Regions from separate parts of the Streptomyces sp. NPDC001514 genome, predicted to be linked through region 1. Evidence: predicted binding sites of a transcription regulator. Region 1 holds the regulator's gene; the other holds the start of a gene.
What was found. Region 1 encodes HspR, which represses chaperone genes until heat shock. Its sites were predicted from a motif close to TTGAGNNNNNNNNNCTCAA; they were not measured.
Positions count from the first base shown of each region.

Region 2: the regulator HspR is predicted to act here: its motif matches at 1,814-1,832, upstream of lon (endopeptidase La).

Region 1 is NZ_JBSFHO010000022.1:6,224-10,638, reverse strand. Features, by position in the region: gene ACWCXB_RS22760 ((2Fe-2S)-binding protein) at 46-363, opposite strand; gene ACWCXB_RS22755 (helix-turn-helix transcriptional regulator) at 751-1,743, shown strand; gene ACWCXB_RS22750 (heat shock protein transcriptional repressor HspR) at 1,847-2,314, opposite strand; gene dnaJ (molecular chaperone DnaJ) at 2,319-3,509, opposite strand; gene grpE (nucleotide exchange factor GrpE) at 3,567-4,223, opposite strand; gene dnaK (molecular chaperone DnaK) at 4,223-4,415, opposite strand, start outside.
Region 2 is NZ_JBSFHO010000001.1:352,317-356,731, forward strand. Features, by position in the region: gene ACWCXB_RS01525 (rhomboid-like protein) at 181-1,011, shown strand; gene ACWCXB_RS01530 (GNAT family N-acetyltransferase) at 1,072-1,644, opposite strand; gene lon (endopeptidase La) at 1,855-4,269, shown strand.

The DNA of each region.
Region 1 (4,415 bases):
GTGTGGGGGAAGCACCTGAGCGATCTTGAACGACGGGGGAACCGCTCAGGCACTGCGGGGGGTGGCGGTGGTGGTGTGCGGCTCGACCAGCTGGTGGTCGCGCTGGTCGAGATTGACGAAGATCATGCCGTACCTGATGGCACAGCGGACGGGTTGCGGAGCCCCGCGGGGCCTCCGCAGGCAGCGGTACGCGCGGATCTCCTCGTCGTCGCCGCGGTTGATCACGACCGGTTCGCCGAAGAGGGTGACCATCAACGAATCGCCACGGTGCGGCACCGCTGTGACGAGGTCGATGAAATGCCACCCGGAGCGGTACGCGGTCGCCATCTCCCGCCGGAAGCGAGGATCCTCGGGAACCGTCATGCCCTCACGGACTCCCAACCGGGGTCCGCCGACTCCCAGCCGGGATCCTGCGACGCCGCCGGCGCCGTGAACTCCCAGCCCGGGTCCTGGACCGCCCGCGGTGCGACTTCCCAGCCCGGGTCAGGCGCCGCTGAGGTCACCTGGGTCACCTGTGAACCCAGACCCCACCCGGGACCCTCGGCCGACGTCACAACCCCCACTGCCGCAGCAGCGAAGAGCGCGACACCGACTACGGTGCGTATGAGCTTCTTGGCCATGACCGAGCAACCTCACTTGAAGGTGATTCCTACGGCTCCCCCGCAGCCATGACGATGGCTCACTCTCCACGTTTCCACCACTGGCTCAATGCATCATGTTCCTGTATTGCAAAAGCCTGGGGGTGTATAGATGCGGTCAGAACTGGACAATCAGGGTCACCCTCATACACATGCACAGCTGTGCGAGGCCGGTTCACGGCTGTATGCGAGTGCCCTGCGGAGTGGACGGATCGCCCGGACGGAGGTGACCTCCGCACCCTGCCTGATCGACCTGGACCTGCTGCGTCCCGACCCCGACGACGTCCAGTGGCTCCGCCCCGTGCCCCCCTCCGCGGCGCTGGCCCAGCTCCTGCTGCCGATAGAGAGCGAAATTCAGGAGCGTAGACGGCTTACCGTTCAACTGTCCGACGCGTTTGAGCCATTCATGACCATCAGCGCGCAGGACCCTTCGACCACCCACGCGATCACGGTGCTCGAAGGACTCCCCCGGATCAATGCCAGCCTGGACCGCGTCGTTGCCGAGTGCACGTCGGAGCTGCTGACCGTCCAGCCGGGCAGCGGCCGCAGCGCGGCCACCTTCGGCGCGGCACTGCGCAGGGTCAGACCGCTCCTCGGCCGCGGCATCCGGATGCGCACCCTCTACCAGCACACCGCCCGCCACCAGCCGATCACCCTGGCCTATCTGGAACGCATAGGCCCCGAGGTCGAGGTGCGCACGCTGGAGGAGATCATCGACCGGCTGATCATCGTGGACCGCAAGGTCGCCTTCGTCCCGGCCAGCCGGGACCGCCAGGTCGCACTGGAGCTGCACCACCCCGGCCTGGTCGAGTATCTCGTCGGCGTCTTCGACCAGTTCTGGATGCAGGCGATCCCGCTCGACGACCCGGTGACGTACGAGCCCAACGTGAACGGCATAAGCGGGGTGCAGCGCGCCATAGCAAGGCTCCTCGTCGAGGGCCACGTCGACGAGGCGATCGCCCGCCGGCTCGGTATGAACGTCCGCACCTGCCGCGCCCACATCGCCAAGCTCGCCTCGGCGCTCGGCAGTGGTTCGCGGGCGCAACTGGGTTATCTCATCGCCCAGTCCGGGATCCTCTCGGCCCCGCCGCCGGAACAGGGCTGACGGCGGCCGCGCCCGCCCGTGCAGAGGGCGCACGCATAGGCGGACGCAGAGGGGCCGGGAGAGCTACTCGCCCTCCCGGCCCCTTCATGCGTTCCTGACGGCTTCAGCCGTCGCGCTTCGGCTTCGGCCGCCACACCACCAGCGCACTGGCCTGCTGCACGTCCTGATACGGCACCAGATCCCGCCGGTACGACGCGTGCACCTGCGCCTCGCGCTGCTGCATCGCCGCCGCCGCGCCCTCCACCGCCGCCGAGAGCTCGGCGACGCGTGCCTGGAGCGCCGCGACCTGGTTCTCCAGTTCGATGATGCGCTTGATACCGGCCAGATTGATGCCCTCGTCCTGCGACAACTGCTGCACCTGGCGGAGCAGTTCGATGTCGCGGGCCGAGTAGCGCCGACCCCGTCCGGCGGTGCGGTCGGGGGAGACCAGGCCGAGGCGGTCGTACTGCCTCAGCGTCTGCGGGTGTAGGCCGGAGAGCTGGGCCGCCACCGAGATGACGTACACCGGCGTCTCGTCGGTCAGTTCATAGACCCTGCTTCCGAACCCGGGCTGTCGACGTCGGCCGTCCATCGCGTCATGCTCCCTTCGCAGCCTGGAACAGTTCTGCCCGCGGGTCCTCGCCGGCAGTCGCCTTCCGGTACGCCTCCAGGGCCTCACGCGCATCGGCACCGAGGTCCTTCGGCACCGCGACCTCCACGGTGACCAGGAGATCGCCGTGGGTGCCGTCCTTACGGACGGCGCCCTTGCCACGAGCGCGCATCGTACGACCGTTGGGCGTGCCCGCGGGCAGCTTCAGCGTGACCGGGGGCCCGCCGAGCGTCGGCACCTTCACCTCGCCGCCCAGTGCCGCCTCCGTGAAGGAGACCGGCACCGTGACGGTGAGGTTGTCGCCCCTGCGGCCGAAGACCGGGTGGGGGTCGACATGGACGACGACGTACAGATCGCCCGCCGGGCCGCCGCGCTCGCCCGGTGCGCCCTTGCCGCGCAGCCGGATCCGCTGGCCGTCACTCACGCCCGCGGGGATGCGGACCTGCATGGTCCTCGACGACTTGGCCCGGCCGCTGCCGTGGCAGACCTCGCACGGGTTCTCGGCGATGAGCCCACGCCCCTTGCAGTCCACGCACGGGTCGGTGAGCGAGAACGAGCCGCTGCCGCCGCGCGAGACCTGCCCGGTGCCGACACAGGTCGGGCACACACGCGGCGTGCCGTTCTTGTCTCCGGTGCCCGAACAGGCCTTGCAGGGCTGCTGGCTGGACATCCGCAGCGGGACCGTGGCCCCTTCGACCGCCTCGGTGAAGCTGAGCGTCACCTCGGACTCGATGTCCTGGCCGCGGCGCGGCTGCGTACGCGTACCCGCCCCGGCGCCGCGGTGGAACAGCCCGCCGAAGACGTCTCCGATGCCGCCCCCGAAGCCGCCGGCGCCGCCGGCGCCGCTGCCGCCCCCGGCCTGGGTGCCGCCGAAGAGGTCACTCAGGTCGAAGTTGAACGTGCCGCCGGCGCCGGGGCCGCCTGCCCGGAAGCCGCCGTTGCCGAAGAGGGCGCGCGCCTCGTCGTACTCCTTGCGCCGCTTGGCGTCGCCGAGCACGTCGTTGGCCTCGGAGATCTCCTTGAAGCGCTCCTCGGCCTTGGCGTCGCCCTTGTTGGCGTCCGGGTGGAACTCGCGGGCGAGCTTCCGGTACGCCTTCTTGATCTCGGCCTCGGTGGCGTCCTTGGGGACGCCGAGAACCTTGTAGTAGTCCTTCTCCACGAAGTCCTTCGTGCTCACCGACGTCCCTCCTCTCGGACGACTCCGTACTCGTACCCGTTTCCGTCACCGATCACGTCAGCCCTCGTCCGGGCCACCGCTCTCCTCGCCTGCCGGCTGCTCCTCCTTCGGCGCCGCGGGTGCCGCGCCCGGCTGGGGCTCGGCCACCGCGACCCGCGCGGGGCGGATGGTCCGCTCGCCGATCCGGTAGCCCGGCTGCAGGATCGCGACGCAGGTCGTCTCGGTGACGTCCGGTGCGTACGAGTGCATCAGGGCTTCGTGGATCGTCGGGTCGAAGGGCTCGCCCTCCTTGCCGAACTGCTGCAGACCCATCTTGGCGGCGACCGTCTCCAGCGATTCGGCCACCGACTTGAAGCCGCCCACCAGTTCACCGTGCTCGCGGGCACGGCCGATGTCGTCGAGGACGGGCAGGAGCTCGGTCAGGAGCTGCGCGACGGCGATCTCCTTGACCGTGATCCGGTCCCGCTCCACCCGGCGACGGTAGTTCTGGTACTCGGCCTGGAGCCGCTGGAGGTCCATCGTGCGCTCGTTGAGCGCGGTACGGACCTGGTCCAGCTGGGCCGTCAGGCCTGCCTGAGCCGCGGTCTGTGCTGCGTCCCCGGCCGGGGCCGCCCCCTCCTCCGCGGAGGGGGAGGCGGCCTGCGCCGCTTCGTCCGGAGTGGCGCCGGAGGGGACGTCAGGCTTCTCCTCGAAGCCCGGGGTCTCCTCCGTCATCAGGCAGCGCCACCCTTCTGGTCCTTCTCGTCGTCGACGATCTCGGCGTCGACGACATCGTCCTCGGCCTTCGCCTGGGAGGCACCGGCGTCACCGGCACCGCCCGCGGCCTGCTGGGCCTGCGCGTCGGCGTACATGGCCTGGCCGAGCTTCTGGGAGACGGCGGCGACCTTCTCGGTCGCGGTGCGGATC
Region 2 (4,415 bases), on a different contig from region 1:
GTGACGGCGGTGAGGCAAGCGCGTTGCCCGGAGGGGGATTTGGCGTCGGGCCCCGGTGTGCCGGTTGCCTTGTGTGACGCAGGCCATGGACGGGGTGCGTGATGATCGCGTTGGCTGGGCAGGGTCGGGGGGCTGTCGGCAAACAGGTCGATACGGAGTCGATGCGAAGGAGCTCCCGCGGTGCAGCGGCTTGAGTCACCCGATCCGGCCGAGACGGCCGGTCCCGAACTGCTGGGCGGTATCCCGCGCCAGAGGACCTCACCCGCGCGCCCGCCCTCGTCCCCCGCACCGCCTTCGTCCCCCGCACCGCCCTCGTCCCCCGCACCGCCCGCATCGCCCGTACCGCCGTTGCCCGTACGCGACAGAGCGCCCGCGCCGGCACGCCCGGCCCCCTGGCGGCGGCTCGTCCGCCTCCTCCCCACCCCGACCGGGACGCCGTTCACCTTCTGGTACGGGCTCGTCCTCGTCGCGACCTCGATGTACGCGGAGTACGGCGATCCGGCCACCGTCGCCGCCCTGCTGCGCGGCTCCAGTACGGACGTCGCCCATCTCGCCTCGACCCCGCTGCTGGTCCTCGTCGCCAGTGCCCTGTGGGTCGCGGGCGGACCGACCTCCCCGTACGCCGTCGGATTCGTGCTCGTCCTCACCGCGTTGGAGCGGCGGATCGGGGCCTGGCGCACGGCCGCCGTGTTCCTCGGCGGCCATGTGGTGGCGACCCTCGCGACGGAGATCCCGGTCGGACTCTCCGTCATGGCCGGGCAGTTGCCCGAGACGTCTCTGCACCGCCTCGACTACGGAATCAGCTTCGGCCTCCTGACCTGCGTCGGTGCGCTGGCCGGGCTGCTCACGCCGATGGTGCGGACGGTGGTTCTGGGATGGGTGTCGGTCGTCCTGCTGGGGGACCTCCTGGCGTACGAGGACCCCCTCACCGACTGGGGCCATCCGCTGGCTCTCCTGGCCGGAGTGCTGGGCGTGCCGCTCGTGCGCCGGTGGGCGTGGGCGCGGGCGTAGCCGCCGCCCTGTCCAGGCCCACGGGCATCCGTCGCTTGTGTCAGGGTGTCTTCCGCCTGTTCAGGGTGTCTTCGGGTCGTAGTACACGCTCACCAGCGGCGCGACCACCCGCCACCCCAGTGCCTCGTACAGGGCCCGCCCGTCGGGCGTCCCGCCCAGCACCCCGGCCGTGGCGCCCTCCTCGACCGCCGCGTTCTGGAGCGTACGCATCACCAGGCTGCCGAGGCCCTTGCGCCGGTGCTCGGGGGCGGTCTCGATCTGGTCGACGACCGCGGGCCCCGCCCCGCCCCGCGCGATCTGCCCGCGCGCCGCGAAGGTCCCGTCGTCCGTCGTGACCAGGACCTTGGTCACGGCCCCGTGCGTCCAGGTCCGCAGCCGGTGTCCGGCGGGCACCACGGCCTCCTCCGGCCGCAGCTCCACCGTCATCAGGAAGCCGGGCTCGTCGGGCGTCCAGTCGGGCCCGAGCCGGTCCAGGACCGTCTCCGGGTCCTCGAACACCTTCAGCCAGCGGCCGGGCGTCCGGGCCGCCGCGGCGACCTCGCGGACGGTCGCCGCCCCGCCGTCGGTGAGCACATGGCGGGTGGTGTGCCGGGGCAGCCCGACATCGATCGTGAAGCCCCAGGGCTCGGCCATGGGCTCCGCCGCACCCCGTGAGACGACCCAGCCGTCCACCCAGGCACGTATCGCATCTGTAAGAGATGAATCCGTCATGCGCTTATTACATCGGCCGCTCACGGGATCCGGCATCGTCGATCGCTCACAGCGAACGCCGTCCCGGGAACATCCGGTGGCCCCTTCTGCATTGAGTCGGCATAGCTCAACTTGACTGCCGAAGGGGAGATCATGGCTGCTGAGTCCTCGTCGTACAACGACGCCCTCACCCTGCCTGTGCTGCCGCTCGACGACGAGGTCGTGCTGCCCGGGATGGTGGTACCGCTCGACCTGTCCGACGCCGACGTACGGGCCGCGGTGGAGGCCGCCCAGGCCGCCGCTCGGTCACAGCCGGGCAAGCCCAGGGTGCTGCTCGTGCCGCGCATCGACGGGACGTACGCCGCGACCGGCGTGCTCGGCACCGTCGAGCAGGTCGGCCGGCTCTCCGACGGCGACCCCGGCGCGCTCATCCGCGGCCGCAACCGGGTCAGGATCGGCGCGGGGACGACCGGCCCCGGCGCCGCCCTCTGGGTGGAGGGCATCGGCATCGACGAGACCGTCCCCGATCCGCTGCCGGGCTCCGTCACCGAACTGGTCAAGGAGTACAAGGCGCTCGCCACCAGCTGGCTGAAGAAGCGCGGCGCATGGCAGGTCGTCGACCGCGTCCAGCAGATCGACGATGTATCCGCCCTCGCCGACAACTCCGGCTACTCACCGTTCCTGACGACCGCCCAGAAGGTGGAGCTGCTGGAGACCGGCGACCCCGTCGCCCGGCTCAAGCTCGCCACCGAACAGCTCCGCGAGCACCTCGCCGAGCAGGACGTCGCCGAGTCCATCGCCAAGGACGTCCAGGAGGGCGTCGACAAGCAGCAGCGCGAGTTCCTGCTGCGCCGCCAGCTCGAAGCCGTGCGCAAGGAGCTGCGTGAGCTCAACGGCGAGACCGAGGGAGACGAGTCCGACGACTACCGCGCCCGCGTCGAGGCCGCCGACCTCCCCGAGAAGGTCCGCGAGGCGGCCCTCAAGGAGGTCGAGAAGCTGGAGCGGTCCAGCGACCAGAGCCCCGAGGGCTCCTGGATCCGCACCTGGCTCGACACCGTCCTCGAACTGCCGTGGAACGAGCGCACGGAGGACGCGTACGACATCCAGGGCGCCAAGGCCGTCCTCGACGCCGAGCACGCGGGCCTGGACGACGTGAAGGAACGGATCACCGAATACCTGGCGGTGCGCAAGCGGCGCGCCGACCGGGGGCTCGGCGTGGTCGGCGGGCGGCGCGGGGGTGCGGTTCTCGCGCTCGTCGGCCCGCCGGGCGTGGGCAAGACCTCGCTCGGCGAGTCCGTCGCGCACGCGATGGGGCGGAAGTTCGTCCGGGTCGCGCTCGGCGGCGTACGGGACGAGGCGGAGATCCGCGGCCACCGGCGTACGTACGTCGGCGCGCTGCCCGGCCGTATCGTCCGCGCCATCAAGGAGGCCGGGTCCATGAACCCGGTGGTCCTGCTCGACGAGATCGACAAGGTCGGCTCCGACTTCCGCGGGGACCCGGCGGCGGCGCTGCTCGAAGTCCTGGACCCGGCACAGAACCACACGTTCCGCGACCACTACCTGGAGGTCGAGCTCGACCTGTCCGACGTGGTCTTCCTGGCCACGGCGAACGTCCTGGAGGCCATCCCGGAGGCCCTGCTCGACCGGATGGAGCTGGTCAGGCTCGACGGCTACACCGAGGACGAGAAGGTCGTCATCGCCCGCGACCACCTGCTCCCGCGCCAGCTGGAGCGGGCGGGACTGGCCGACGGCGAGGTCACCATCGAGGAGTCCGCGCTGCGCAGGCTGGCGGGCGAGTACACCCGTGAGGCGGGCGTACGGAACCTGGAGCGGTCCATCGCGCGACTGCTGCGGAAGGTGGCCGCCCAGCACGAACTGGGCGACCGGGAGCTGCCGTTCGCGGTCGGCGAGGGCGATCTGCGCGGGCTGATCGGCCGGCCGCACCACGTCCCCGAGTCCGCCCAGGACCCGGCCGAGCGCCGTACGGCCGTGCCGGGTGTGGCGACCGGGCTCGCGGTCACGGGCGCGGGCGGCGACGTGCTGTACGTCGAGGCGTCGCTGGCCGACCCGGAGACGGGCGCGGCAGGGCTGACCCTAACCGGTCAGCTCGGTGACGTCATGAAGGAGTCCGCGCAGATCGCGCTGAGCTTCCTCCGCTCGCACGGTGCGGAGCTCGAACTGCCGGTGGCCGATCTCAAGGACCGGGGTGTGCACATCCACTTCCCGGCGGGCGCGGTTCCCAAGGACGGCCCGAGCGCGGGCATCACGATGACGACGGCGCTGGCGTCGCTGCTCTCCGGCCGGCTCGTGCGGACGGATGTGGCGATGACCGGTGAGGTGTCGCTGACCGGGCGCGTGCTGCCGATCGGAGGCCTCAAGCAGAAGCTCCTGGCCGCGCATCGGGCGGGGACCACGACCGTCGTGATCCCCAAGCGGAACGAGGCGGACCTGGACGACGTCCCGGCGGAGGTACTGGAAAAGCTCGAGGTCCACCCGGTGACGGACGTCCGCCAGGTCCTGGAGATCGCCCTCTCCCCGGCGGAGGTCCCGGTGCCGGCGGCGGCGTAACCCCCCTCCTGGGGGGGCGCCGCCCCCGGGCCCCGGTGCGCCCTGCGGCCGGGGGCTCGGGGGTTGGCCGGCGTCCTCAAGCGCCGGACGGGCCGGGTGGGCGGCCGGTACGGGACGGTCGCCCGGCGTGTCCGTCCTCAAGCGGG